One region of the Pseudoalteromonas sp. NZS127 genome, then DNA from elsewhere that is predicted to be linked to it. Evidence: predicted binding sites of a transcription regulator. Region 1 holds the regulator's gene; each other region holds the start of a gene.

Region 1 (7,648 bases):
TTGAGTTTGTAATACGCCAAGATGAAACGGCCGTATACGCAGAGAGTTTTGGCGACAGTAGTATTAATTTATTATTGTGGTTTTGGATTAAATACCCTGGTGAGCCAGACTTTATGACAGTACGCCACAAAGGTGTTGTGGCAGTACAGCAAGCACTAAATGAGGCTGATATTCGTATTCCATTCCCAATACGTAGTTTAGATTTTGGGGTTAAAGGTGGCGAAAACCTCGATGCAATAATAAGTAATAAAGTAAATACACAATCGTCAAAGCAAGAAGGAGCCGATGGCTCTACAATCAATAAAGAAGACTAGATAACCTGAACGCTGGTTAAATTATATTGCGTAAAAGTTACTTTTAACCAGCGCGTATTTACACAGTAATGTGCGCTGGTTTATTTATTAAACCAGCAACCAAGTTGCGGTGCCTAAAAAGGCAAATATACCTACTATATCGGTTACTGTAGTGAGTATTACACTGCCAGCAAGTGCAGGGTCTATTTTCATACGTTTAAGTATTATAGGAATACACGCACCCGCCACACCCGCAACAACTAAGTTCATAAACATTGCAAACGCCAGTACCGCGCCAAGCATTAAGTCCCATTGCCATAGGGCTATAACACTGGCAATTAAAACAGCCCATAAAATACCGTTTAATGCACCAATGGCTAGCTCTTTTATCATTACAAAACGTTGGTTAGTTTGGTTAATATGACCCACTGCTATACCACGAATAACCAAGGTTAATGACTGGCTACCGGCCACCCCACCCATTGAGGGGACAATGCCGTTAAGCACGGCTAAAATAGGCAGTATTGCTAAAGTGCCTTCAAAAAAGCTGGCAACAAAAGCGGCTGCCAGAGCCGTTAATAAGTTAACACCTAGCCAAACAGAGCGTTTTTTTGAGCTTTTTAAAACCGGTGCGAAGGTATCTTCTTCATCATCAAGACCCGCTAAACCTAATAAGTGATGCTCTGCGTCTTCACGAATTACATCAACAATGTCATCGATAGTAACACGGCCAAGTAGCTGGGCGTTGTCGTCAACTACTGGGGCTGATATCCAGTTATGACGTTCAAATAACTGCGCCACTTCGCTTTCATCCATCGAAATAGGAATAGACTCACAGTCTTCATCCATTAGGTCGTGAACAATTTTTTCGGGCGAATTGGTTAGTAAGGTGCTTAACGATAAAGCGCCTAAAAAACAGTTATGCTTATCGACAACGTAAAGGTCGTCGGTACCCTCAGGGAGTTCGCCGCGCAGACGAATGTAACGCAGTACCACATCTAGGGTTACATCAGGGCGAATGGTTACTGTATCTGTGTTCATCAGCGCGCCAGCAGAGCGTTCCTGATAGGAGAGTGCTTGCGTAGCACGTTCTCTATCTTGAATGTCCATGGCGCTAACCACGTCTTTATAAACCGTGTCAGGCAGGCTTCGCAGTACTTCACCTAAGTCATCGTGGCCCATGTCTTCAGTGGCAGCAGCAATGTGCTTAGGTTCCATTTGGGCAATAATGCCTAAACGTACATCTTCAGAGAGTTCTTCAAGGACATCACCTTGTACATCTGGATCAACTAATTGCCAGAGCAGGCGACGAACTTTATGTGGTGATGATTCTAGTAAAAGTGCGGTATCACAAGGAGCTGTTTTTGCCAGCATGCGCCTAACTTGAACAAACTGACCACTATTGAGTGACTTGGTCACTTGTTGTAATTGTTGTAGTGGATAGTCTTGTTCGAAAGTTTCGGGCATTGGCGTCCTTAATTTATTTTTATAACGTTAGGGAAGAAGTTAGTCATTAACTTCGTTCAGTTTATCTTACTTTTTTTAGCCAAACTAGCTTAAGGTTTCACTAACCCTATATTTTAGCTCGTTTACTTGGTTTAAATAAAGTGCCTACTATTCTTGTTCGTTAAAGCGCTGCGCTATTAATTGGCCAACGGCATGTAAAGCATGCTCTGCATCGGGTCCTTCGCACACTACTTTTACTTCTTTACCTTGGCTGCTTTCTAGTAACATTAAAGCCAGTACGCTATCGCCAGCGGCTTCTTTTTCATCTTGAAATAAGGTAATAGATGCGTCAAATTGTACCGCTAATTGTGCTAATACGGTAGCAGCTCTAGCATGCAGGCCTAGCTTGTTTTTTATTAAAAATGTATTTTCTAAGCGCATAAGATACTCTACTTAAGCTGAACAGATGATTATTTAAATTGAATTATTTTTCTTGCTCGCGATGGCGAATTTTTACATTAGGGTGAGACATAGCAAAGCTTTCACCAATTGTTTGCGCTAAATAAACTGAGCGGTGCTGACCACCAGTACAACCAATAGCAATGGTTAAATAACTGCGATTATTACGCTCTAGGTGTGGTAACCACGTTTGTACAAAGGTTTGAATTTGCCAAGTGAATTTTTGCACAATACTATGACTAGCTAAATAATCTTTTACTGGTTGATCTAATCCAGTTAAAGGCTTGAGCTCCGGTTCCCAGTGTGGGTTTGGTAAAAAACGCGCATCAAAAACATAATCAGCACCTTTGGGAATACCATGCTTAAAGCCAAACGACTCAAAGGTAATGATAAGCTGTTTGTCTTTTTTACCGAGTATGGTTTCACGCATAGATTCAGCAAGTTGATGCACACTTAAATCGGTTGTATCAATGACATGATCAGCCCGCGTTACGAGTACATCGAGTAATTCTTTTTCCTTTTTTATTGCTAAATCTAGCGGTAGCGAATCAATCGAAAGCGGGTGCAAGCGACGTGTTTCTGAATAACGGCGGATTAACGTTTGATCGTCGCTATCTAAATAAAATAACGTTGGTTTAGCAAAGTCGGGTAAGTACTCAAGAATATCGTTAAACTGCTGCTGGTCTTTAGGCAGGTTACGCACGTCTATACTAACGGCTATTTTATCGTAGTTATCAGAGACACTGCGCACTAATGAAGGCAGCAAATTTACCGGAATATTATCTACACAATAGTAACCTAAATCTTCTACAACACGTAAAGCAACTGACTTACCAGAACCTGATCGGCCACTTATAATAATTAATTCCATTTACCACCCCTTTATTAGTAACTAGGATTGATCCAAAATAACTTGGTATAACGCTTCATCAGACTTTGCCGCACGCAATTGCTTACAAAACTCTTTATCGTTTAGTTTATCAGCTATTGTGGCTAGTGTTTTCAAGTGCTGCTGGTTATCGCCATCGGGCACTATAAGCGCAACAAAAATATCAACTGGACGATTATCAATTGCATCAAAATTAATAGCGGTTTCGCTTATTAAAATTAAGGCAAGAGGCTCTTGTGCCCCGCTCATACGGCCATGTGGAATTGCTATTCCTCGGCCAATACCGGTACTACCTAGCTTTTCTCTTGCCAATAAAGCAGTGAGAATATCTTGCTGAGGTAAATACGGCATTTTTTTATGCGCGAGTTCACTGATGAATTCTAAAATTCTTTTTTTACTATTAAAAAGGACCACAGCTTTGCTGCAGTCCTGGCATATAAGTGAGCTTAATTTCATAGTGTTAGTGTCGAGCAAACTTCTCTTTGTGTTTAATTACTTGACGATCGAGTTTGTCAATCAACGAGTCAATGGCAGCGTACATATCTTGGTGTTCGGTCGATGCAAATAGCTCAGCGCCACTTACAAAAATTGTTGCTTCAGCTTTTTGACTTAATTTTTCTACATCGAGAATAACATGCACATTAGTTATGTGATCTGAGTGTCTTTGCAGCTTTGCAAATTTATTATTTACATAGTCTCTTAATGAGTCTGTAATGTCTACATGACGACCAGTTAAGTTTAGTTGCATCAGCATTTTCCTCTTTGTTGTACGTCTTAAATCAAGCTTTTACGTTGATTCGACGGGGGAATAGCCAGAGATTCGCGATATTTTGCAATTGTCCGTCTAGCTACTTTAATTCCTTGCTCAGCCAATATATCTGCAATCTTGCTATCACTCAATGGTTTGGCTAAGTTTTCTGCAGCTATCAACTTTTTAATCAGGGCACGTATGGCAGTTGATGAACATTCGCCACCATTTTCGGTGCTTACATGGCTTGAAAAAAAGTACTTAAGCTCAAAAATGCCACGTGGAGTGTGCATATATTTTTGCGTAGTGACCCGTGAAATAGTCGACTCGTGCATTTCAACTATTTCGGCAACATCGTTTAATACCATAGGTTTCATGGCTTCTGGGCCATGTTCAAAAAACGCTTGTTGCTGCTTAACAATACAATTAGTTACTTTCAGGAGTGTTTCGTTTCTACTTTCTAGGCTTTTAATAAACCATTTAGCTTCTTGTAAGTGCGAGCGAATAAATTGGCTGTCACCGCTGGATTTTACTGTACGAGACATAGCCGCATATTGGCTGTTAACACGTATTTTTGGCATGCTATCTGGGTTTAGCTCTACCACCCAGCGGCCTTTTATTTTTTTAACAGACACGTCAGGTATAACGTATTCAGACTCTTCTCTGACAATAGTATCCGCAGGCTTAGGATTAAGCGTATGAATAAGTGTCATTATTTCTTTAAGCTCTTCTTCTTTGAGCTTAGTTTTTTTCATTAACGTACGATAGTCGCGAGCAGCGAGTAAATCGATATGATCAGTTAACACCATTTTTGTTTCGTTAATATAAGGGGTGTCTTTATCAAATTGATTTAATTGAATGCATAAGCATTCTTGCAAGCTGCGAGCTGCAATACCAACAGGATCAAATAATTGAATGCGCTTTAGCACTGCTTCTATTTCATCTAGTTCTACTTCGTGTTCGTCGTCAGTTTCTTGGTTAAAGCTTGCTAAAAGGTCTTCGCAACTGAGGGTTAAAATACCAGAGTCATCTACGGCTTCAACAATAGCTATGGCAATAGCTTCGTCGGTAGGGCTAAAAGGGGTGAGCTGTAATTGCCACATTAAGTATTCATGCAGGGTTTCGGTTGATGCACCTTGATAAATAGATTCATCTTCAGGCATTGGCCCTGATGAAGAGGCAGGCGCTGCGCTCATATATTCATCCCATGATACATCCATGGCCATGTCGTCGCTTATGGTGTCTTTATTTAGTGCTTCACCGCTATCTTGCTCATACTCGCTTGGGGTGTCGTCAGCAGAGGCGCTAACAGTAATGTCATCTGCTTTTTGCTCGTTTTTACCTGCTGATTCTTCCGTGTAATCTTGTTCATCAACTTCAAGTAATGGGTTGCTATCAAGTGCTTCTTGTATTTCTTGCTGGAGATCCAAGGTACTAAGCTGCAATAAGCGAATAGCCTGTTGCAGTTGCGGAGTCATTGTAAGTTGCTGGCCCATGCGCAGCTGTAATGATTGCCTCATTTATCTCTAACAATCCTTATAAATTGATATGATTAATCTTAGCAGATGCTTATAGTAATAACATAAATATTACAGTTTGAACTGCTCGCCTAAATAAACATCACGTACTGTTTTATCGTTTAATACAAATTCAGGAGTACCAGATGCAATTAGCTCCCCATGAGAAACAATGTAGGCTTTTTCACAAACATCAAGGGTTTCCCTTACATTGTGGTCGGTAATTAGTACGCCAATACCACGATTTTTAAGGTGTTCTATAATTTTTTTAATATCGAGTACTGAAATAGGATCCACGCCAGCAAAGGGCTCATCAAGCAATATAAATTTAGGATCTGCAGCTAAAGCACGTGCTATTTCTACGCGGCGACGTTCACCACCAGATAGTGCCATACCTAAGCTGTCGCGAATATGTTGCAGGCTAAATTCGTCCAACAAACTATTTAGGGTTTCTTCCCTGGCTTGTTTATTTAGTTGCTTACGCGTTTCTAAAATAGCCATTAAATTTTGATACACAGTGAGCTTTCTAAAAATAGAAGACTCTTGTGGTAAATAACCAATACCTAAACGAGCACGGCTGTGCATAGGAAGTAAGGTAATATCGTTATCATCAATTAATATTTTACCTTTGTCGCTAGGAACTAAGCCTACAATCATGTAAAAGGTAGTGGTTTTACCTGCGCCATTTGGGCCAAGTAAACCAACAATGCTGCCAGCTTTTACTTCAAGTCCTACATTTTTAACAACTTCACGGCCTTTATAGCTTTTTGCTAATAGCTCTGCTTTTAATGTACTCATGGCTGACCTTTATTGAGTTTTTGTTCTTTTTTTACGTCTATAGGCACTAAAATAGTGTGTACCCGATCAGTTGAGTTTTCATCTTTTTCAGCACTTATAAGCTGTTGCTCTATATCGTAGGTGATGCTTTTAGCCGTAATTTTTTGCCCAGCTTGAGAAATGTTTGCATCTCCTACTAGGGTTAAAAAACGTTTCGCTACATCGTAACGTACTTCGTTAGCGCTGGCGCTCATGACAGTACCATCTGCTTGCTTTTCTTCAAAATATGCAGGACTGCCCGTGGCAATTAATAGTTGTTTATTATCGCCAAGTTCGTCGCGCTTATGTACTTCTAAACGATCGGCGGTGATACGACGATTACCGTGAATTATCTCGACGTTTTTCTCAAAAATACCAACGTTTTCTTTTAGTTGGCCTTCTTGGCGGTCAGCACTAATAGAAATTTGATTAGCTAATGGGGAAGTACTTTGCTCTGCCGCATTACTATTAAATACAAGTATAAGCGATGGAATAATAAGTATTTTTGCAAGGTTATTGGTCATAATATAGTGTTCGCGTATGGTTAATTAGTTTTATCACCTCGGTTGTTAAATTGGCTTCAAGGCCTTTACCGGTGATCTTTAAATTCGGTCCAGTTATAATAACGGGCTGTTCGCTGCGCATAGTGAGTAGCATTATATCTACTTGAATATTGTCGGCGGTAATTTTGTCTATCATTGCGCCATCAATTAAGTTTTGGGCAGTTACATTACCCTCTAAAATTAATTGTCTTTCATCGTAAAGTGTTGCTTCATCAGCATTGATACGCCACGTTTTTTGTCTGTCGTCGTACAATATGAAAGTAGGTTTTTCGAATAAGGTAAATCCTAGCTGCTCGTAAAGCTCCGTTTTAACCGCAGTTACTTTATGGCTAATTTCACCGTTTTCGTCAAAAGCTGTTTGTTTTAGCTCAATGGCGGTGTAATCGGGTTTAGCTATTACTTCTGAGTCGGCTTTAGCAACCGTATTTACCTGAGTAAAATAAGGGTACCAAAGCCAAACCATACAGGTGATGAATAAAACGCTTAAGACTATGCGCGCTATATTCATGAACTGGTGCCTTGGCTAGTTAATGGTTTATTGTTTTCAAGCATAAGTAAGTCGGTTAGCTCTCTTACTGCACCAAAACCACCCGGCATTTGCGTAGTGTAATGTGCTAAGCGTTTAATTAGTGGGTGCGCGTCATTTACTGCTACTGCAAAGCCAACTAACTCCATAACAGGCATATCAGGGCCATCATCACCAATATAAGCAATTTGCTCATCGCTCAAATTAAGCTTGTTTTTAAGTTCTTGGTAGGCAATAAGCTTGTTTTCTTGACCTTGATAAATATGCTGCACGGTTAAGCTGGTCATACGTTGTTGTACTATTTGCGAGTGCCTGCCGGTAATAACCGCTACTTCAAAGCCGCTGTTAATAAGTGCTTTAATACCAAAGCCATCTTTTGTATTAAATGCTT
Region 2 (7,648 bases), on a different contig from region 1:
AGCAATACGCGCAAAAAATGTTAGATGAATACATGCAAATGGGTATACCGGCATCGCGAGTATACCCGCAATCATTTAATCTTGATGACGTAAAATATTGGATAAACAACAATCCTGATTTTGCTGATCAAAGTGTCTATCTTGACGGGCGCGATAGCGATGCTGGGTTCGATCCAAGTAATCCACAAACATGGCAACCTAGCATGGATGAACTGGTTACTAATGGGGTGAAAATTTTAGCCCCACCTATTTGGATGATGTTAAAAATAGATAAAGAAAGCAATATTGTGCCATCACAATACGCAATTGCCGCTAAAGCTGCAGGCTTAGAGCTTATTGCATGGAGCCTTGAGCGCTCAGGTCCACTTAACCAAGGTGGTGGCTATTATTATCAATCAATTGCTGATGTAATAAATAACGATGGCGACATGATGAAAGTAGTTGATGTACTTGCGCAAGATGTTGGCGTAATGGCTATATTTTCCGACTGGCCAGCAACCGTAAGCTACTACGCAAGTTGCAATAAAATGCCTGCTAGTCTTTAACTAGTCGTATATTTTATCGCGCTCAGTTACCATATAAATTTATATAACTGAGCGCAATTATGATCATCGAACAACATAACGCCGACTTGCCTACCCCTACAGGGTTGATGCGAACCACTATATACCGCCCTCAGGCGCAAGGGTTGTTTCCTGCACTTATTTTTTACTCTGAAATTTTTCAGCAAACCGCCCCTATTGCCCGCAGCGCCGCTATTTTAGCAAGCCATGGCTTTGTAGTATTAGTACCTGAAGTATTTCATGAGTTAAATCCTATTGGCACTGTGCTCGCTTACGACGACGCAGGTAAAGACAAAGGTAATGCCGACAAATGGGCTAAACCTTTAGAGCATCACGATAGCGACACCCAAGCCATGATCGACTTTGTAAAACAACAAAACTATTGCACAGGTACGCTTGGTGTAATGGGTGTATGTATTGGTGGGCATTTAGCATATAGAGCCGCATTAAACCCTGAAATTAAAGCTGCATTTTGTTTATACGCAACCGATATTCACAGTAATACATTACCGGCAAAACCAGGTAATAACTCATTTGAACGTATGGCTGATGTACAAGGCGAAATTCACTTTGTATGGGGTAAACAAGATCCACATGTGCCGCAAGAAGGCCGCACTAAAATTTATCAGCAATGCGTTAATACGGGTATAAATTACCAATGGCAAGAAGTAAACGCACAACATGCCTTTATGCGCGACGAAGGTGAGCGATACGACGCAGCGCTTGCAATAAGTATGTATCAACAAGCTGTGGCATTATTTAACCGCACTTTATAAATTAGATGTTTAAATTAATCCAAACGCTGGATAATAAATCTTTTAACCAGCGTGCATGTTAAATATTTTTTAGCATGCCTAAAGCAGTATGTTGTTTTACAAAGTAGGCTTTTAAATAATCTATAAATAGCCGCAATTTTTTAGAGCCTGCTGCGCCTGGCGGAAACACCCCATAAAGCTCAATATCTTTGCTTTTGTAATCGTCTAATATAATTTCTAGCAACCCTGCTTGCACTTTAGGCCACGCATCGTACAGCGGAATACGGCCTATGCCATGCCCGGCTTCAACAAAAGCAGTACGGGCAGCAGCGTTATTGGTACTTAAACCACCTTGCATTGTAATGTCGTGTTTTTTACCTTCTTTTGAAAGGGTTAACGTTTTACTGCCCAATTGATACACCACCCATTGATGCTTAGCTAACTCAACAGGGTTTTTAGGTTTGCCAAAATGAGCAAAGTAATCTGGCGAGCCACAAATACAGGTACTCATTGTTGTGAGTTTCGTTGCTTGTAAATTAGAGTCGCTTAGCGCCACCCCACGAATGGCAAAATCAAAACCATGCTTTATAATATCAACTACATCATCGCTAAGTTGTAGGTCTATGTTAATTTTGGGGTATTGGCGTTTAAAGCTATTAATAGCAGGCACTATTAATTGCATCCCTACATTTACCGGACAACTAATTTTGAGCAGCCCCTGAGGCTCACTTTTTATATTTTCTATTTGTTGATTTGCCGCATTGGCTTGCTCAGTAATTATTCTGCAGCGCTCGTAATACGCCACTCCCGCCTCTGTTAATGCCATAGTGCGTGTTGAGCGATTTAGTAGGGTAATTTCAAGTTGGGTTTCTAATTTTTTTAAATGGTAACTTGCCACCGCACGCGTTAAACCTAAATGCTTAGCCGCAGCGGTTAAACTACCCTGCTCTACAATTTGTGCAAACACCACCATACTTTTTAACTGCTCAAACGACACTTTCATAACATCTCCTAAATCCACTGCATTATTGTATCAATTATTGAATCAATAAAGTTAAATTTATCATCGTTGTTTAAAGCATTATTAGTGCATATAGTAGTTGGTAGCAAAGTTAACTAATTTAAATCATCAAAAGGAATATTCTAATGGCTAAAAAAATACTTATGGTTTTAACCTCACATGCAGAATTGGGCAACACAGGTGAAAAGACAGGTTTTTGGGTAGAAGAATTCGCAGCCCCTTATTACGCATTTAGAGATGCAGGCGTTGAAGTCACTCTTGCATCGCCAAATGGCGGCCAGCCCCCGATAGACCCTACAAGTACTCTTGCTGATTTTCAAACTGATGCAACTAAACGCTACGACGCAGACAGCGCCGCACAAGCATTAATGGCCAATACCAAAGTGCTTAGTGAAGTAAATTCGACAGATTTTGACGCGGTATTTTACCCAGGCGGCCACGGCCCACTATGGGACTTAGTAGAAAACACCGACTCTATTGCACTTATTGAAAGCTTTATTAAAGAGCAAAAGCCAGTAGCGGCTGTTTGTCATGCCAGTGCCGTATTTTTGAATACTAAAGATGCCGATGGTAATGCACTTGTTGCTGGTAAAAAAGTAACTGGTTTTACTAACAGTGAAGAAGCGGCAGTACAACTTACCGACATAGTGCCGTTTTTAGTAGAAGACGAACTGATTAAAAAAGGCGGCGACTATCAAAAAACGGATGACTGGGGTGTACTTGTACTCGAAGATGGCCTAGTAATTACCGGTCAAAACCCAGCAAGCTCAGAACTTGCTGCTAAAAAGCTACTAACCAAACTAGGTTAATAACGATTTATAAGTAAAAAGCACAGCATTTAATGCTGTGCTTTTTTAATTGCTTTGCATTAGCAAATACAATTCCTATACTGGCAACTATTAAGCTCAACTAGGACGATTATATGGCAACCAAGCCAACCACACGGTCATTACTAACAAGCAAACGCTTCGCTATTTTTAGTATTGTTACAATTTGCTTTGTTTTACAGCTAATTAATAGCTTACCTGGCATTAATCTTAATGGTTTTGGCATTTATCCGCGCAGCATTAATGGCTTAATTGGCATACTGAGCGCGCCATTTTTACATGGCAGTTGGTGGCACTTTGCCAGTAACATGCTGCCTTTTATGGTTTTAAGTTGGTTGATTTGCCAATACAGCGTTAAGCGTTTTTATAACGTATTTATTTTTACCGCATTAGTAGGTGGTTTTTTAGTATGGGCATTTGGTCGTAGTAATATTCATGTTGGTTTAAGTGGCGTTATATATGGGTTGTGGGGTTTTATACTTTGCTATGGCGTAATTAGACGTTCATTTAAATCCATTGTTATTGCTGTTGTCGTTGCCCTACTTTACAGCGGATTTGTTTGGGGTGTACTACCACAGCGCTTGCATATTTCGTTTGAAAGCCACTTATTTGGAGCATTGAGCGGATTGTTTTTAGGCTATAAATTAGCAAAATCCGACAAACTTAAAAGTCAAAAAATTCGCCTTTAATTTATTTTAATGGCCACATTTATTAATACATATATTTTTTTATATGTATTTCATTTAAACAGAGGTTATTTTTATGAGTGATCAAAATCAATACACCCCACCCAAAGTTTGGACATGGGACAGTGAGAGTGGCGGTAAATTTGCCAGTATTAATCGCCCCATTGCCGGCGCAACTCATGACAAAACCTTACCTATTGGCGAGCACGCATTTCAGCTTTATTCGCTTGCTACACCAAATGGTCAAAAAGCCGCTATTATGTTTGAAGAGCTGTTAGAGCTGGGCTTAACCGATGCAGAATACGACGCATATTTAATCAGCATAGGTGATGGTGATCAGTTTGGTTCTGACTTTGTTGATATTAATCCAAATTCAAAAATTCCAGCGTTAATGGATCATTCAACCACGCCGCCAACGCGTATTTTTGAATCGGGCTCTATACTGCAATACCTAGCAGAAAAGTTTGATGTGCTTATACCTAAAGATTTAAAAGCTAAAACTGAATGTCGTAACTGGCTATTTTGGCAAATGGGCTCAGCGCCGTACTTAGGTGGTGGCTTTGGCCACTTTTATAGTTATGCACCCACTAAAATGCAATATCCTATTGATCGTTTCACCATGGAAACCAAGCGCCAGCTTGACGTGCTAAACCGCCATTTAAGTGCAAACGAATACATGGCAGGAGCTGAGTACTCAATTGCCGATATCGCAATTTGGCCTTGGTATGGCTCTTTAGTGCTTGGCGACATTTATGATGCAGCTGAATTTTTAGATGTTGCCTCATACACTCATGTTGTACGTTGGGCTAAACAGGTTTCAAAACGCCCTGGCGTAAAACGTGGTCGTCGCGTTAACCGCACATGGGGACCTGAAGAAGAGCAACTAGCAGAGCGCCACAGTAGTAGTGACTTTTAACCTTGCTGTTATTGATAAACTAAAAAATCAGCTGTAATAGCTGATTTTTTAGTTTAGGTGTTGCCTTATTTATAATTACGCTTTAACACTCAGTATCGAATCACCTTGTGATAAAGCAAACTTTTCTTGAACCGCCGATAAAATAGAACTTTTATCTTCGTCATTTAACTGGCTTGAATACTGCGCTAACAACTCATCTAAATAACTAACTACATCTTTAGTATTTACTTGCTCAATTGAATTTTTAGGCGGTGGTGGCGGGCGCTGACCTTCAGGTCGAGCATCATCACCTATGCTTTTAGCGTCAAACTCCAACTCGCCCATTAGCTCAGCCAACTCTTTTGTTGGCGCTATACCTTGCTCTTTAAGTGCAGCTTGAATACTTAGCGCGTTTTCTGCCGTTAAATTTTCGGCATCGAATTCAGCGAGTGTTTGTTTTACAAAGTCACTTTGTGCTGTTGTTAACTTTGCGGTTTGGCTACTTTGTTGCAGCACCAGGCTTGCAGAATTACTGCTAATATTATTAATCATTACAGTATCCTTTCAACGCTTACGACGAGGTGGTTTATGATCATTTACTTCTTGCTCACTAATTTCGCCATTACCATCTGAATCTATTTCGTCAAAAATTGTTTGTGCGTCTTCGCCGTGTGGTGGTTTTTTAGCGCTAAACTCTGCATAGCTAATTACGCCATCGCCATTGGTATCCATGCTTGAAAAATCAGGTTTAGGTGGTTTGCTATCACTGCCTCTTGCTGCAACATTTACTGAAAAAGCAACCGACAATAGTGTAATAATTGTAAGTGATGATAAGTGTTTCATGCTCGTAACCTTTTGCTTAATTAATAACAAAAGATTACGCTGTAAAAATGCAAATAATGTGCAAATAATGAGGAAGTCAAAATAATGTATATCGCTAATGCATAAATTTAAAATGATAGCAAAATGCCAATGCGAGTAAAAAGCTAAAGTGGTTATTAATTACTTACGTTAACGCATCGTATTATGCTAATTAATCAAACATTTTGTTGTTAATTACACTGCTGTGGATTTACAAAGCGATAACCAACACCATAAACCGATTGAATAACGCTGTCGGTTTTGGTTAATTCGTCCAGCTTTTTACGCAATTTTTTTATATGACTATCAATAGTACGCTGGCTCACAATACGTTGATCGGCGTACATAGTATCCATTAAGCTATCGCGCGAATAAATACGGTTAGGGTTGTTAAACAAGGGCTTAAATAACTGAAACTCAACATTGGTAAGCTCAATACTTGCTGCTTTGTATTTTACACTGTAGGTGCTTTCATCAAGTTGCATAACATTGGTTTTTGGCTCAACGTTATTCAAGCGCCTTAAAATAGCTTTAACACGCGCCACCAGCTCCGCATAACTAAAAGGCTTACAAATATAATCATCGGCTCCTAATTCAAGCCCAAGTAATCGGTCAATCTCCTCTACCTTTGCCGACACCATAATGATAGGCACATTAGAGAACTGCCTAATTGCTTTACACAATTCAATTCCGCTTTGACCAGGTAGCATTATGTCGAGCAAAATCACACTAGGCTTGTTAATTTCAAGCCAAGGTAGTACTTCATTACCATGATGTATTTGATGCGTTATGTAATGATGGCTTGTTAAAAAATCGCTTATTAAGTTAGCCAGCTTAACCTCATCTTCTACAATCAGTATTTGCTCTTGCATAGTGTCCTCTAAGCTTTAAATAAGGGTAATTTAATAATGATAGCAAGACCGCCTAAACTAGATTTTTCAGCTTTAATCTCGCCTTTATGACCTTTAACTATGTGCTGACAAATAGATAACCCCAAACCCGAACCGCCCTCTTGGCGATTTCGCGAACTATCTACTCGGTATAAATACTCAAATAAGTGCGATAAATGCGATGGCTCAACCCCCACGCCATTATCTTCAATAATAAGCTGTAAATACATTTGCCCTTTAATACTTATATTACTCGCCGTTAATGAAATAGTAGAGCATTGTGCGTAATGCACTGCGTTCATTAAAATATTATCGAATAACTGTAAAAGGCGTGTTTTATCTGCTTGAACGGTTATATTTTTTGCAGCATTTAATAGGTAGAGCTTTATATTATGTTGCTCAAGTATAACCTGATATTTTTGCTCAATAGTATTTAATAACAATGCCATATCAGTAGCTTGCATAGTGTAATGCATGCCCCCTAACTCTGCGCTATTGAGCATATGCAAATCGTCTATTAAGCGCTTTAAATGCAGGGCTTCGTCGTTGGCCGAGTTTATATTTTTTGCATTTGGCTCGCGTATGCCAAGTAGCATAGCTTCAAGCTCACCAAGCAAAATGCTCATTGGCGTTCTAAGCTCATGAGAAATATTGGCAAGCCAGCGTTTACGTACTTGCTCGTCTTTGGCGAGCGTAAATGCAAGCGTATTAAAATCCTCGCTTAACTGCCCTAGTTCGTCTTTTCGATCTAGGGTCAGCTTAGTCTCGTAATTGCCTTGCGTTAAGCGGTGCATACCGTTAGCTATTTGTTTTACTGGGCTAACTAAATGCCGAGATAATAAAAAGGTAACCAGTAATGTAAGCAGTACCGCCGCTAAAGCAATAAACCATAAGTAGTTTGTTTGCTGCTGTAAAAAATCAAGTTCGTAGCCATCAACTAAGCTATCTCTTTTGGATACAGCTAAATAACCAACCGCTTTATTATTCACTGTAATGGCTGTAGTCATATAGTTTAAATTACTTAAATACCTGCCCACTATTCGCTGTTTATTTTCGTCAAGCAAAGCATAATGAGCAATATTTTCAGGAGGTGGTCGGCGCGCGCCTAAAACAATATGCTCGGATGGTGGTGGCCGGCGCATCATTCGCC
Region 3 (7,648 bases), on a different contig from region 1:
TTCAGCATCAGCAAGTAATCCACAGGGCTCCGCTGTTGGCGTTAAAGTATTAGGCATTGTTGAGAGCAACAAACCATTACAAATCGAATATAACCCAAACCATCCAAGTGCGGATGAAAATGGCTATATCTATAAACCCAACGTTAATGTTGTTGAGGAGATGGCAAACATGATTTCTGCCTCTCGTTCGTATCAAACAAATGTGCAAGTTGCCGATGCAGCAAAGCAAATGTTAAGTAAAACACTGCTGCTAGGCCAGCGGTAACAGAGGGTAGGTTATGAGTAACGATATTAGTACATCTTCATCCTATTTAGACTCTTTACGGTGGCAAGAAAAACAAGCAGCCAGTAAAGACAAGAGTGATGCGTTAACCCAAGAAGATTTTTTCTCATTACTAACGCAGCAACTGTCGTTTCAAGATCCGAGTAAACCGGCTGATAACGATCAGATGATTGCGCAAATGACTAGCTTTACTATGGCTGAGGGAATTTCAAATTTAAACTCTAACTTTGAAGCTTTAGCTGCATCAATGACATCAAACTCAGCTTTGCAAGCATCTACATTAGTAGGTAAGCAGGCGCTTTTAGAGTCTGACACGTTAGATTTAAATGAAGCAGGTGATGCACGAGGCTCAGTTGTTGCCGAAAAGCCAGTTGAAAGCTTAAAGCTTAGAATTGAAGATGAGTCTGGGCAGTTAGTTAGAACTATAGATTTAGGCTCGCAACCAGCAGGTGCAGTGCGTTTTGCATGGGATGGTAAAAATGAAGCTGGTGAGCGTCTACCCCCTGGTGAATATAAAATTAAAGCCGAAGGGAGTACTAATGGTGAGTTTTCGAGCCTGCCAATTGCTACCTTTAAAAATATTGAGAGTGTTAATATTAATGGTGCAAATGGCATCATTATTAACACTAAAGAAGGTGCGGTTAGGCTGACTGATGTTGCAGAAATCGCGTAAAAGATTCATTAGCCAGCGGGCTAAAAATTAAATAGTTTAGAGGTCAATTATGAGCTTCAATATTGCATTATCCGGCCTTGCTGCCGCACAAAAAGATTTAAACGTTACGGCAAATAATATAGCCAACGTAAATACTACGGGTTTTAAAGAGTCGCGCGCAGAATTTGCTGACGTGTATGCATCGTCGGTATTTAGTTCGGGTAAAACAAAAAATGGTGACGGCGTGCAAACGACTATGGTTGCACAACAATTTCACCAAGGATCATTACAGTTTACCAATAACTCGTTAGATTTAGCGATTACCGGTGAAGGTTACTTTGCAACTAGCCAAGACCTAGGCGCGCAAGATTTTACCTACACACGTGCCGGCGCATTTAAGTTAAACAAAGACAACTTTGTGGTAGATGCAAATGGCAGCTTTTTACAAGGTTTTCCGGTTGACCCTTCAACAGGTGATACTACATCAGTGAGTTTAAGTACTTCATCGGCTTTACAAATACCTGACTCGTCAGGATCGCCGCGTGCTACTTCAAGCGTGTATAGCTCGTTTAATTTAGACTCACGATCAATTGCACCTACAATTGCGTTTAACCCTACCGAAAGTGCAACTTATAATTCATCAACCTCAACAACCGTGTATGACTCACTCGGTGAGCCACATGTATTGCAGCTGTTTTTTGTAAAAAGCGACCCTGCAGTACCCGGTAATGAAAACCAATGGAACGTGCATTCAACACTTGATGGTAAATCTTTTGGTGCCGATGGTGTTGAGCAAACAGCAGCTCCGTACAGCCCAATGACTACTTTTAAGTTTGACTCAAGTGGTTTACCGGAAAGTACAATTATTAATGGTACAGAAACAGCAAACTTAAGTAACACTTTTAATCCATTGTCTATAACTGCTGGAGGCGGTGGCACAGCGGGGCTTTCTGATTTATTAACCAATGGCGCTACCTTCCCAGCGCCTGTTGAAATTAACTGGCGTGATGAAACCGGTACAGCTAATAAAATACCTACTCAATACGCAAGTCGCTTTGAAGTAAAAGCACTTGAGCAAGACGGTGCAACGGTTGGCCGTTTAGCGGGTATTGATATTGGTGCCGATGGTAAAGTTGTGGCTTCGTACAGTAATGGCGACTCTACATTTTTAGGCCAAGTGGCTATGGTACGTTTTTCAAACTCACAAGGTTTACAACAAGTGGGCAGCACAGGTTGGAAAGCGAGTATAGCGTCAGGCGAGCCTATTGCCGGTGAACCAGGCTCTGGCACGTTAGGTAATATCAACTCATCAGCGCTTGAGCAATCAAACGTAAACTTAACTAACGAACTAGTTGATTTAATTAGCGCACAGCGTAATTTCCAAGCAAACTCGCGAGCGCTGGAAGTTAACTCAACAATTCAGCAAAGTATTCTACAAATTAGATAAAGCACAATTTATTAATTTGAATATTCAAGGCTGCTTAATTGCAGCCTTTTTATTTTGGGCAACTAGCTTGCCGCCGCACACTAAGTACGAAAAAGCATATTTCCCTTCTTTTTATTGTTTTCTTATGCGTATTTACACTCCTTCAAAATAACAGTTTTTAGTATTAAATTTAATCTGGCGCATATATTGCATTTGTTCTTACAGAGATTTTTAAGTGAGTCGATGTTATGGATAAAATGGTCTACATTGCCGCGTCTGGCGCTAAGCAAAGCTTAATGGGGCTTGCCCTTAAAGCCAATAATTTGGCGAACGCAAATACCACAGGTTTTAAAGCCGACTTTGCCCAAGCTCGATCAATGCAAGCATTTGGTGAAGGTTTGCCATCGCGGGTGTTTTCTATGGAAGAGCGCCCAGGTTCAAACATGACATCGGGTGGCATACAGCAAACCGGTCGCGAGCTCGACATTGCCATGAGCGATAATGCCTGGCTAAGTGTACAAGACGCCTCCGGCAACGAAGCTTATACAAAAGTAGGTACGCTTAACATTACCGCCGAAGGCATGTTAGTCACCAGCGGTGGTCGTCAAGTAATTGGCGAAGGCGGCCCTATTATTTTGCCAGTCCCGATTGAAAAAATAGAATTTAGTAAAGACGGTGCCATACAAGTACGCCCACAAGGCGCGCCGGCTAACTTTTTAGAAGAGGTTGATCGTTTAAAAGTGGTTGAGGCAGATAACTCAACACTTGAAAAAGGTAACGATGGTTTATTTAGACCAAAACCAAATCAAACGGTTGAAACCTCAGCTAACGTACAAGTGATAAGCGGCGCATTAGAAATGTCGAACGTTAATCCGGTACACGAAATGGTCGATATGATCAGCCATCAACGCCAATTTGAATTACAAGTAAAGCTAATGAAAACAGCAGAAGAAATAGATCAATCGCAAGATCAGCTGTTGCGCATAGTTTAACTTTAAAATGAGGACACGATTATGAATCCAGCATTGTGGATCAGTAAAACAGGGCTTGACGCCCAACAAACCGACATTTCGGTTATTTCAAATAACTTAGCCAACGCCAGTACGGTTGGTTATAAAAAAAGCCGCGCCGTTTTTGAAGATTTACTTTACCAAAACATTAATCAGCCAGGCGGTCGCTCATCGCAAGATACCGAAATGCCATCAGGTTTAATGCTAGGTGCTGGTGCCAAAGTGGTAGCCAACCAAAAAAACTTTTCGCAAGGTAATATGCTAACCACTGAAAACTCACTAGATTGGATGATATCAGGTCCGGGGTTTTTTGAGGTGTTGCAGCCAGATGGCAATATTGCTTATTCGCGCAATGGTCAATTTACTACCGATGGCGAAGGGCGAGTTGTAACCTCGGGTGCCGGTTATGTAGTTCAGCCTGAAATGAACGTACCCGACGACGCGCAATCAATAACTGTATCGCAAGACGGTGAAGTGTCTGTACGAGTTGCAGGGCAGGCCGATAACGTGGTTATTGGACAAATTACCATTAGTGACTTTATTAATCCGTCGGGCCTTGAGCCTATAGGGCAAAACCTTTACACCGAAACTGCGGTAAGTGGCGCGCCGGTGCAGGGTAACCCTGGGGTTGATGGGCTAGGCACTATTATTCAAGGCTCACTAGAAACGTCAAACGTAAACGTAACCGAAGAGTTGGTAAACCTAATAGAAACCCAACGTGTTTACGAAATGAACTCAAAAGTAATTTCGGCAGTTGATGAAATGATGAGCTACATCAATCAGCAATTATAATATTTTAGAGGTTATTATGCGCAATATTATATTATTTGCAGCGGGTACTTTATTGTTAAGTGGCTGTGTGTCTACACAAAATAGTGACGTAGTACAAGACGATCCTTACTATGCACCCATGTACCCAGAACCCAATGTTGAACCGGCAGTTGCTAATGGCTCACTGTTTAATACGTATTTATCGAACGACTTATACGCCGATAAAAAAGCACTGCGTACCGGCGATATAATTACGGTTAAATTGCAAGAGTCTACGCAAGCCTCTAAAGCGGCAAAAACAGAAACCGATAAGCAGTCAGACGCAAAACTCGACCCCGTTATTGGTTTAGGCGGATTACCGGTAAATATTGGCGGCGACAGCATTCAATTTGGTATTGGCAGCGACGCGTCATTTAAAGGCGACTCAAAATCAAATCAGTCAAATAGTTTAGCCGGTGATATATCGGTAAACGTAATGCGTGTTTTACCTAATGGTAATTTAGTTATTCGCGGCGAAAAATGGCTAACGTTAAACTCGGGCGAAGAATTTATTCGTTTAGAGGGATTAGTAAGGCCAGAAGATGTAACTGCAGACAATACCGTACAGTCAAATAGAATTGCTAATGCACGAATTCAATATTCGGGCAAAGGGCAAACTCAAGAAGCGCAAAGTGCCGGTTGGCTAACACGCTTTTTTAGTAGCTCACTTTTTCCTTTTTAGAGGACATTCATTATGAATGTATTTAAAGTTCTTTGTTTAATGGTGTTACTTGGCTGGCAACTTCCTGCCATGGCCGAGCGCATTAAAGATGTGTCTATGGTTGAGGGCGTACGCTCAAACCAATTAGTAGGCTATGGCCTAGTTGTTGGCTTACCTGGTACGGGCGAGAAGCAAAGCCGATTTACCGAGCAAAGCTTTAAAGGCATGTTAAACAGCTTTGGCATTACGCTACCGGCAAGCTTAAAACCAAAAATTAAAAACGTGGCTGCGGTTGCAGTGCATGCTGAGCTACCGCCTTTTAGAAAGCCCGGGCAAACTATAGATATTACCGTATCATCTATTGGTAGTGCAGGTAGTTTACGTGGTGGTACTTTACTACAAACCTTTTTAAAAGGGGTCGACGGCAACGTATACGCTATTGGTCAAGGTAGTTTAATTGTAGGTGGTTTAGGCGCAGAAGGGCTTGATGGCAGTAAAGTCGTTATAAACACGCCAACAGTGGGGCGTATTCCAAATGGCGCAACCGTTGAGCGTGCAGTTAAAAGCCCATTTATGCAAAACGACTATATTACTTTTAACTTAAATCGCCCAGACTTTACTACCGCCAAGCGATTAGAAAAAACCATAAACGATTTAGTAGGCCCAAATAGCGCCCAAGCACTCGATGCAGCGTCTATTAGAGTTATTGCCCCAAGAGACGCCTCGCAGCGCGTGTCTTACTTATCAACGCTCGAAAACCTAGAGTTTACCCCAGCAGATACAGCGGCAAAAATTATCGTTAACTCGCGTACCGGTACTATTGTTATTGGTAAAAATGTAAAGCTGCAACCAGCTGCTATTACTCACGGTGGCTTAACAGTAACGATTGCAGAGCAGCTAAACGTATCGCAGCCTAATGCTTTTAGCGATGGCGATACCGTTGTTACCCAGCAAAGTATTATAGATATAAAACAAGACGACTCACGGGCATTTGTATTTAACCCCGGAGTGAGCCTAGATGACCTAGTACGCGCTATAAACGAAGTAGGCGCCGCACCTGGCGATTTAATGGCAATACTAGAAGCCCTAAAAGAAGCCGGCGCAATAAACGGCCAGCTAGTTGTAATTTAAAACAACGTAATGCTATCGGTGGTCAGTTTTAAAAGCTGGTAACCGATGGCATCTTGCTTAACACCTTCCCCTCTGGCTCAATTTTTGCATTGCTTTATACATTATTCATTATTGTGTCAAAAAGCTGATGGAAACAAATCACCTCGATAAGCAAAACTTTTTTGATTTAGGTAACTTAAACGCTTTGCGTAAAGACGCCCTAAACAGTGGCGACGCGTCTAGTGATGCCTCAAAAGCGGCTCTCAAAAAAGCAGCGGCACAATTTGAAGCCATATTTACGCAAATGCTGCTTAAAAGCATGCGCAAAGCCAGCGAAGCCTTCGAAGACAAAGAAAGCCCATTAAATTCAAGTAGCGTAAAGTTTTTTGAAGAAATGCACGATCAGCAACTTTCATCAGAGCTCTCGTCTAATGGCTCATTAGGGCTTGCCGACTTAATAGTGCAGCAACTTTCTCCTACGGCAAAAAATTACACCCCAGCTTCAGTACTCAGAACCAGTAACGATCTTTTAAGCGATCAGCGTGCTGGCATAGAGTTGCCGCAGCAACAGCGTAAAAAAGCCGTAACCGAGCCTGTAGATAAAAACGCTATGAATACCGAAAAGCCAGAAGTAGCTAAGCCAAACTTTGAAACGGCCGAAGAGTTTGTAAGTTCGGTATGGGAGCATGCTAAAACAGCGGCTAAAAAAATTGGTTTAAACCCAGCCGTTATGGTGGCTCAAGCAGCACTTGAAACCGGTTGGGGTAAGCATATTATTAATAAAAGCGACGGTAACAGCTCAAATAACTTATTTAATATTAAGTCAGATAAAAGCTGGCAGGGCGAAAAAGCCAACAAAGTAACCTTAGAGTTTGAACAAGGTGCTGCAGTTAAAAAACAAGCCAGTTTTAGAGCTTACGACTCAATAAAAGACAGCGTAAACGACTTTGTTGATTTTTTAACTCAAAACCCACGCTATCAACAAGCATTACAAAATACCGGCAAACCGGCAGCGTTTTTAGACTCATTACAACAAGCCGGTTATGCAACAGACCCAAATTATGCGGATAAAATAAAGCGCGTACTTAACAGTAGCGAGCTAAAAAATATTGCAACAAACGTGATCCGCCAAGGAGTAAAGTAACATGTCGTTTAATTTATTAAACATTGCTAATTCAGGAATAAGAGCAAACACTGATCTGTTGCAAACAACCAGTAAAAATATTGCCAATGTAAATACCGACGGGTATGTGCGCGAGCGTACAGAGCATGGCACCATGATCGGCAATCAAGTTGGCAAAGGTAATACCTACAGGTTACTTAATGAATTTGCACAAAAACAATTAAACCGAGACACCTCAAATAAAACGTTTTTTGATCAGTTTGTAAGTGAAGCAAACCGGGTCGATACGTTATTTTCGCAAGAAGCGAATAGCTTATCAACAGGTATAAACTCGTTATTTAATAACGTGCAAGAAGCGCTTAATCAGCCATCGTCAACGGTTGCACGTTCGTTAGTAATGACTAACGCCGATAGCTTAATAAGCCAAATGGATAGGTTGTCGGGAATAGTGCTGGATCAAAAAAATGTTGTAAATGAACAGCTCGAAATATTCTCCGATGAAGCCAATACCTTAATTCAAAAAATAGGATCGTTAAACCAACAAATTGCTGGTGTTAATGGTACTAACAACGC
Region 4 (7,648 bases), 110 kb from region 1:
ATGCTATCGGTAAGGTTCCATTCTGCACCAAGTGCATTTGAAAACGAGTCAGTATCACGAAAATCACTGTATGTTTTAGGAATACCAAATTCGTTAGTTAACGTATAGTTATTTACGCCGTTAGCGTCTTGTGTGGTGTTTGCATCTGTTGATAGTGAACCTGCTACACCTAAAATAGAGTTACCAGCTTGCTCACCAGAGCGCTTAGTACCACTTAAATCAAGGTATACCATGCCATTACCCGAGTGTGGTGCCCACTGAAGTGACAAATTTACAGCAGTACGTTCACGTTTTTCTACATATTGCTCAATACTGTGCTCATCTCTGACGATGGCGTTACCGCTTGGTGTGTTTCCTTCTTGAGCGTTAATTACTATGTCTTGAGGTTTTACGCGGCTAGACGTTTCGTCTTGGCGAATTTCGCGATCTTGATATGAAAACATAGCAATGGCACCAAACGTGCCCATTTCATCAAAATCCCAATTATTACCAACAGATCCACTGAAAATAGGCGCTACGTTTTCGGTTTTATCTGCATATTCTGCATCTAATGACATGGCCGCTGTTAGTTTATCTAATTCTAATGGGCGAACCGTTCTTAAACTAACCGTACCACCAAGTGCGCCTTCAATCATATCGGCAGTTGGCGACTTAACAACTTCTACTGTTTTTAAGAAACTTGATGGAAAATCTTGAAGGCTAATGCCATCACGAGAATCGCCAATAGTAGAGCGACCATTTAATTCAACCCGGTTTTGCGGTAAACCACGAATCGAAACACTATCACCCACACCAAAGTCAGAATTAATAGATACACCAGTAATACGTTGCAGGGCTTCGGCAATATTATTGTCTGGTAATTTACCAATGTCTTCAGCAACAACAGCATCAACAATACGACCGTCAGTACGTTTAAGCATTGCAGCTGCTTTCATACTGTTAAGAATTCCTTTTACTTCAATAACCTCTATGTTTTTATCTGCTGTGGCTGAGGTGTTTTCAGACTCTTGTGCAGCTAAAGTAGATGATGTCATTAAAATAAGTGCGGCCGCGCTAATAAGTGCAGGATTACTTTTATGTTGTTTATTGATTAGTGAGGAAGTAATTCGATTAAGCTTCATGTATCTCTCCCGTTTGGGTAATTGTGTGTTGATGATGCGCTTTGGTTTACCAATTTTTCAGTGTTTTACTTTTTTTGGTAATGCGTAAAGTGTGGTTAAAATTAGTCCAATTAAGTTTTAATTTCAAGCTTTGTTTACCAGTAATGTGAATTTGGTATTACAATTTTGGTTTCTTTTTGTTTAATATTTAACAAATTTAACAAGTTATGTTTTTAATTTATTTTGTAATCGCAGTTAAAAAGTTTAATTTAATGTTGGTATATAGGTTTGTTATTGCTATTTGTTAATTATAATTTTTAAAAGCAGGGTGAGTTTAACCTTACTTATTTGGGAAGATTGGGGTTTTAACCTATAAAAAATTCATTGTTTTAGATAAGAAAGTGCTGATAAGTACCAAGGCGATAAAAAGAAATTAACTTACTGAGGGTGTATGAGGCGTTTATTTAAAATAAGAAATGTAAATTACTTACTGGTAATGGCTTTGTAGTTTTTATTTTAAGTTTAAAACTTAGTTGGTTAACCAATTTGATTGCTAATATAAATAAAATATCGACTGGTAATAATAGTATAAAATTTAAATGCAGATGTACGAGGGGTTAATCGGGGGAAGTTCTTTTTTATGCATTTGCTGAGCGTGACAATATTTAATGGCTACTTGGGGGTAAACTTTTTAAGAGCAAAATGCAGATACTTTGCTATGTATGATGTGCAATTATTTTAGTAGGTTATTATTTTAGTAAGTTATTAGCACTTAAAAAGCCCGCATTATTAATAATGCGGGCTTTTCTTAATTTTAAATTATTAACTAACAATAAATATTTAGCTATGTATGCCAGTTATAATAGTGCACCTACTTTTGTAGTTCACCTGTTGATGATTCAAGGTGAGCACGAATAAACCATTGAAATTGCTCTAGCTCGGCTAGTTGGCTGGTGATCATATCCTCAGAAACCGGATCAAGATCAGCAAGCGTATCTATGGCTTTACGATGATCGCTATTAATACCGCTATATACATTATCGAGTGCACTTAAATGCTCGGTAACGAGGGCTTTACCAATTGAGTACTCGTCCCATGTACGGCGATCAACAATTGATTTTGGCGTACCAACAGGTACTCCACCTAGCGTTGCGATGCGCTCAGCAATGGTGTCTGTCATTTCGCGTACAACCGCAACTTGTGGGTCTAGCATTTCATGCACGCCAATAAAATTAGGGCCAACTACGTTCCAGTGAATATGTTTAAGGGTAAGTTGTAAGTCAATTAGCGCAACCATACGATTGTCGAGTGTAGAGATAGTTTTTTCTGCTGAATCGTTACTCATACCTGGAGCGGTAAATTTAGCTGTTTTGTTACTATTACTCATAATTTCTCCTACTTAATTATTTTGCCCATTAATTACTATATGAACATACTTTACTTTATTTAAAGCAATCACCATGCCGAGAAGGGATTTTAAATAAAGTTGTTTATATACAATCAGATAGGGTTTTCAATATGAGGGGAAGAATGATGTTAAATATTACATATTTGAAAACTATGCACTTTTTTGTAAATTATGCACAGTGTAATAAATATAATAGCTAAAGGGCTTAGCTATTATATTTAATGCTAAGCCCTAAAACTAAGCCCGCAAAGTATTGTTTATTAATTTGACGAGTTATTCAATCCGCAGTGCCATACAGTCACTATTGCCATTAATAATCATGCTTTTATCGACTCGCACACCCGCACCAGAATATTTTCCTGCTGTGGTAAAACTGCATATTTGTACAAAGTAATCGTCTACTTTTGGTAGCGCAAATAATTGCTGATATATTTGCTCTTGGGATGCAAAGTGTCCGGCGGTTTCCTCAATGGTTTGTTGTTGCTGATCGACTAGTTGAATATTTGCTCCGCAGCGGCCAACAATGGGTTTTACTACATAGCCGGTTTGTAATAATTCATCACTGAGCTCAAACGCGGTATTGAGCAAATATTTATGATTAGGAAATAAACTCCACAGCACCGGTAAGATTGCTTTATTACTGGGGATCAGTGTCCATAGTGGTTCAAAAACCATGACATTTTTACGCAATAATACATCAGCCAACCGCGGGGTTGCTCCTGCTTGCCATTGCGGCTCAAAATTATGATTTTGAGCTTGATCAGCCTCGCATTCTTCACGAATTTGCTCAAGTGCAGTTTCCCACGACCAGGTTTTCCATACATAATTAAGTTTATTGCCATCGGCATCAATAATATTGCCAAAGGCATCCCAAGACAGAGTATTTAAACCAATAATAATTTTGCACTCAAAACCTGCTGCCGCAATTGTTTCTTTCATAAATAAAGCGTGGTAATGCTCTTCTGGCTCGTCATCTTGAAGAATATGAACTAAACCTTTTACTTCACTTTTTCGCCACGCTTTTACTAAGTCTTTAAATAAATCTTGGCCTGCATCAATACCCGTTTTAACCCCAAAGTGCTTTGCCCATTTACCCTGAACTTTACCGCTTTCCATATAACACGAAGCGGAGTCGCAGTTGTATTCATACACTTTTAAGCCTGCGGGGGTTAGTGCAAAGTCAAAGCGACTGGTGATCAATTGATTTAAGCGGTTATCCCACGATTGACGAATTTTATTGAGTACTACTTCAGGTAAATTAAACTTTTTTAATAGCTCAGGGTGCTGTAACACATAATCGGTGGCATGCATAAATAAGCCATGCAGCTCATTAGTGGCGTGCTCAATGACTTGTTGGGTTGTGTGTGAAATAGTAAAGTAGCTATGTTGATCCTCTGCATTGGAGGTAAGCTTGTGGCCTTGCATCATGTCTACATAGGCGGCTTCGTCATCATTAGCAATATTTAACCATGACTTTGCAGCTTGGCCTGTATCGGCAATGTAATTAGATTTGATTGTAAATAAATCGGTGTTTATTTCAGTGGTAGGTTCTGCGTGTTCAATTTGATCAGTTTGGGTCATCCAGCCTAAAATAGTTGCATCGTTATAAGAGCATTCAATCCAATAGTCGCCATCTTTGGTTATTTTAGCTTTAAGCTCGCGGCACCAATTTTGACCTTGTGGCCATGTTTGATGGCCAACATTTTGCTCAGCAAGACGAATTTTATCAGGGTGAACTTCTACTACAATGGCAACATGGCCGGTTTCTTCAAACTCACCACCTTCTTCCCAAATAAGTAAACTACCAACTTGAGGGTGATGCTTTGCGCCATTTTTAAATGCTTGTAAGGGAAGTCTATTTTGGCTGTTAACTTCACGTACTGAGCGTAGCTCAAAAATATCGTAAGCCATGGCTATGTCATCAAAAATATAACCATGATTGAGATACATCCAGCGCCTAGCAAATTCAACGCACTGCCATTTATAACCCATATAAATGCCATCTAAATAACTGCGATAGGCACTGCGGTTAGGGTAAATGCTTTCGTCGGCAGAGTCATAGTCAGACGAGTAAACAGCAACATTACCAGGTGCGTAACCTAATAGTTCACCAAAATCACGAGCTGGAGTGCTAGTTTTCATAACAAGTTTGTTCAAAATAAAGGCCTATAATCTGCTGACTATAGGAGCGAAGTAGCTTGATAGCAAGATAAAATGCTATGCCCTTATTTAGGTTTTTATTTGCGACAGATAAAGACAGTATTAATTGAGTTTAACAGCGAGATATTTAATTACATCATCACTAACTTGCGGTAAAAAATAAATGTCATCATATTTAAAGTACTGCACCGAGCTAATAGTTACGGGCTTTGCTGCCGTTGGTAGCGAGTCGTAAAACAGCCCAAGCTTATAATTGTTGCTGTTATTTACTTTGATTGCTCGGTTAACCTGTATTTTAGGCGTATCTACTACTGTGTAGCCGTTATTTTCGGCAATATAATATACATTTTGATAGGTATAATAAGTGTTATTGCGATGCCTTAAACGTGAGTGGTATCTAGGCAGTGATCTAATATGTAAACCTCTTGGTGGCATTACCTCTCGATAGCCTCTGCTGTGTTTACGATAGTAAGTGCCATTATGGGTATTAAATACTGCACCATTAAAACGTACCGATACACTATTACTAGGAATATGACGTATCACTTTACCTGGTTTATGGTGTTTGTTATGTACATTTTGCGGATTTGCAAAGGCGTTACTTGAGAGCATAGTAAGTGTTAAAAACACTGCTAACAAAACAGTTAAGTTAATAGTGTTTAGCTTTATAGGTGTTAGTTTCACAGTTATTTGTTTCATAGTAATGTCTCGCTTATGTTTTTTATACATAACCGATATTAGAGCCTGAAACTGAATAGCAACTGATAGCGGCTGTAATTACACAAAGCTTTACATATGTTTACATAACTAAAATGCTTGTTGGTAGGGTTTTGAGCATGCTAGATGAGCAGAGAAGTGGTTGATTATGGGCTGTTTTGCGGGTTTTATATATAACTGTAGCGCAGTATAAAAAGCCCAGCAAAGCTGGGCTTAATTATTAATTAGTCTTACTGTGGCGTTTTCATTATTTTACTGGTGATCACACCTGAAGTAATAGAGCCTGACACATTAAGCGCAGTACGTGCCATATCAATTAATGGTTCTATTGATATAAGTAACGCAACAATTTCTATGGGTAATCCCATTGTTGGTAATACCACTAGCGCAGCAAAAGTTGCGCCGCCGCCTACACCGGCAATGCCAAAAGAGCTAATCACTACAATACCTATTAAGGGTAGAATAAACTCAAAAGTCATCGGGTCTATTCCCACACTAGGTGCAACCATCATTGCTAGCATTGCAGGGTAAATACCTGCACAGCCATTTTGTCCAATCGTAGCACCAAAAGAGGCTGATAAATTAGCAATAGCTGGGGGAACTTTAAGTTGGTTTACTTGTGTATCTATGTTCATTGGAATTGATGCCGCTGAACTGCGCGAACTAAAAGCAAAGGTCATTACTGGCCAAATCTTAGTAAAATAATGTTTTGGACTAACCCCAACTAGGCTTAACAGTATGCCGTGCACAACAAACATTAATAAAATAGCGACATAAGAGGCGATAATAAACGCCAATAAATTAAGAATGTCGTTACCACTTGAGTTTGCGACTACATTCGCCATTAATCCTGCAACACCGTAAGGCGTTAAAGCTATAACCATTTTAACTAAGCTCATTACAGTGGCTTGTAAAGCGTTTACACCAGTACGAATAGGCGCTGTAAGTTCGCTGCGCTCTAGCATTACTTTACGTGCTGCAATGCCTATTAACACGCCAAAAATAACGACGGCAATAATAGAGGTTGAACGTGTATTACTTAAATCGGCAAATGGGTTTTCTGGAATAAAGCTAAGCAACATTTGTGGCACATTTAAGTTAGCAACATTAGCCGCTTTACTCTCTAAAGTAGTCATTTGTGCCGCTTCACGAGTGCCGGCCACTAATCCTTCTACGCTTAAGTTAAAGCCATAAGTAACCGCAATACCAACCAATGCAGCAAGGGCTGTGGTAACCAGTAAAATAGAAATACTTACAAATGAAATCTTACCTAAAGAGCCTTGGTTTTCAAGTTTGACTACCGCGGCAATCATAAACACTAATACCAAAGGCATAATGACCATTTTTAATAGCCCAACATAGCCTTTACCAACGACGGCAACCCAACTTAAAACATGGTTAATAACTTGGGGTTGTTCGGCAAATAAAAACTGTAAAGCCAAACCAAAAGCACTGCCCAGTACTAGGCCAAATAAAACGGTGCGTGATAACGTTTTACTTTTTTGCGAAAAAAGATAAATCGCGAATAACAGACCAACAAACAATGCCAGCATTAATAGTACAGCAAGCGACATAATATCCTCTTCATTAGCTGTGATTTAGCGGCGCACTTTAACGCTTTAAACTTATTTAAGAAAATACACTTTCGCTATGACTTAGAAGAAATTGTTATGTATTGCTAATATTTGGTTATAAGGGATGGCAAGCGTTTGTAAATATCTTCAAAGATGTATGGCTAAATGTTATATTACCAAAAGAGTAATCGCTGTAATTGCAGCAAACTAAACAAGTTTTTCAGGATATATGATGCCTAATATTTATATTATTTACCGTGCTATGTTTGATCATAACGGCACTATGCATACCATTGGTGGCATTGAAAACTATATCTTAAGTTTGTGCGATGTTTTTACTCGCCAAGGTTGGCCATGTCATATAGTACAACCGGCTAAAAAAGCGTTTACCTTAACTACTCCCCAGTACACTATTCATAGCGTTACTACCGGTTTATATCGCGGTAACTTAAAAAAAATCGCCCTTGCAAACTGGGTCAGTGAAAATGCAGACAAAAATAACGATATTATTATTTTTGCTACCGACTCTTATTCAGTAAAAATGCCTGATTATAAAACGCTAGCGATTCAGCATGGTATATCTTGGGATAAACCTCGCGCAGCAAAATCAGCCATATCACAATATTGCTCCTCGCTATTAAGTCAGTACAAATATTTATCCTATATAAAATCAGATTGCAGTTTGGTGT

Evidence for each region. The regulator sigma-54, encoded in region 1, starts transcription at its own class of promoters, with help from an activator protein. The targets are predictions, from matches to a motif close to GTTGGCACGNNNNTNGNNT.
Region 2: a site for sigma-54 is predicted at 5,638-5,656, ahead of I6E78_RS05130 (EF-hand domain-containing protein). Genes of this name have one in related genera too.
Region 3: a site for sigma-54 is predicted at 2,556-2,574, ahead of flgF (flagellar basal-body rod protein FlgF). Genes of this name have one in related genera too.
Region 4: a site for sigma-54 is predicted at 2,550-2,568, ahead of dps (DNA starvation/stationary phase protection protein Dps). Genes of this name have one in related genera too.

Annotation. Positions count from the first base shown of each region.
Region 1 covers NZ_JADYWN010000001.1:141,734-149,381, reverse strand. Annotated here, with positions in the region: gene I6E78_RS00735 (mechanosensitive ion channel family protein) at 1-314, shown strand, start outside; gene mgtE (magnesium transporter) at 402-1,760, opposite strand; gene I6E78_RS00725 (HPr family phosphocarrier protein) at 1,908-2,180, opposite strand; gene rapZ (RNase adapter RapZ) at 2,224-3,069, opposite strand; gene ptsN (PTS IIA-like nitrogen regulatory protein PtsN) at 3,091-3,543, opposite strand; gene hpf (ribosome hibernation promoting factor) at 3,548-3,835, opposite strand; gene I6E78_RS00705 (RNA polymerase factor sigma-54) at 3,862-5,355, opposite strand; gene lptB (LPS export ABC transporter ATP-binding protein) at 5,425-6,150, opposite strand; gene lptA (lipopolysaccharide transport periplasmic protein LptA) at 6,147-6,692, opposite strand; gene lptC (LPS export ABC transporter periplasmic protein LptC) at 6,682-7,239, opposite strand; gene kdsC (3-deoxy-manno-octulosonate-8-phosphatase KdsC) at 7,236-7,648, opposite strand, start outside.
Region 2 covers NZ_JADYWN010000004.1:25,584-33,231, reverse strand. Annotated here, with positions in the region: gene I6E78_RS05165 (glycerophosphodiester phosphodiesterase family protein) at 1-545, shown strand, start outside; gene I6E78_RS05160 (dienelactone hydrolase family protein) at 605-1,339, shown strand; gene I6E78_RS05155 (LysR family transcriptional regulator) at 1,398-2,321, opposite strand; gene I6E78_RS05150 (type 1 glutamine amidotransferase domain-containing protein) at 2,465-3,148, shown strand; gene I6E78_RS05145 (rhomboid family intramembrane serine protease) at 3,262-3,855, shown strand; gene yghU (glutathione-dependent disulfide-bond oxidoreductase) at 3,929-4,768, shown strand; gene I6E78_RS05135 (hypothetical protein) at 4,844-5,299, opposite strand; gene I6E78_RS05130 (EF-hand domain-containing protein) at 5,312-5,590, opposite strand; gene I6E78_RS05125 (response regulator) at 5,800-6,480, opposite strand; gene I6E78_RS05120 (ATP-binding protein) at 6,489-7,648, opposite strand, start outside.
Region 3 covers NZ_JADYWN010000002.1:342,620-350,267, reverse strand. Annotated here, with positions in the region: gene flgC (flagellar basal body rod protein FlgC) at 1-265, shown strand, start outside; gene I6E78_RS03530 (flagellar hook assembly protein FlgD) at 279-956, shown strand; gene flgE (flagellar hook protein FlgE) at 1,006-2,382, shown strand; gene flgF (flagellar basal-body rod protein FlgF) at 2,610-3,353, shown strand; gene flgG (flagellar basal-body rod protein FlgG) at 3,375-4,163, shown strand; gene flgH (flagellar basal body L-ring protein FlgH) at 4,180-4,863, shown strand; gene I6E78_RS03505 (flagellar basal body P-ring protein FlgI) at 4,876-5,973, shown strand; gene flgJ (flagellar assembly peptidoglycan hydrolase FlgJ) at 6,101-7,096, shown strand; gene flgK (flagellar hook-associated protein FlgK) at 7,098-7,648, shown strand, end outside.
Region 4 covers NZ_JADYWN010000001.1:34,892-42,539, reverse strand. Annotated here, with positions in the region: gene I6E78_RS00220 (TonB-dependent receptor) at 1-1,121, opposite strand, end outside; gene dps (DNA starvation/stationary phase protection protein Dps) at 1,972-2,487, opposite strand; gene gss (bifunctional glutathionylspermidine amidase/synthase) at 2,782-4,650, opposite strand; gene I6E78_RS00205 (DUF6515 family protein) at 4,771-5,367, opposite strand; gene I6E78_RS00200 (L-cystine transporter) at 5,616-6,959, opposite strand; gene I6E78_RS00195 (glycosyltransferase family 4 protein) at 7,189-7,648, shown strand, end outside.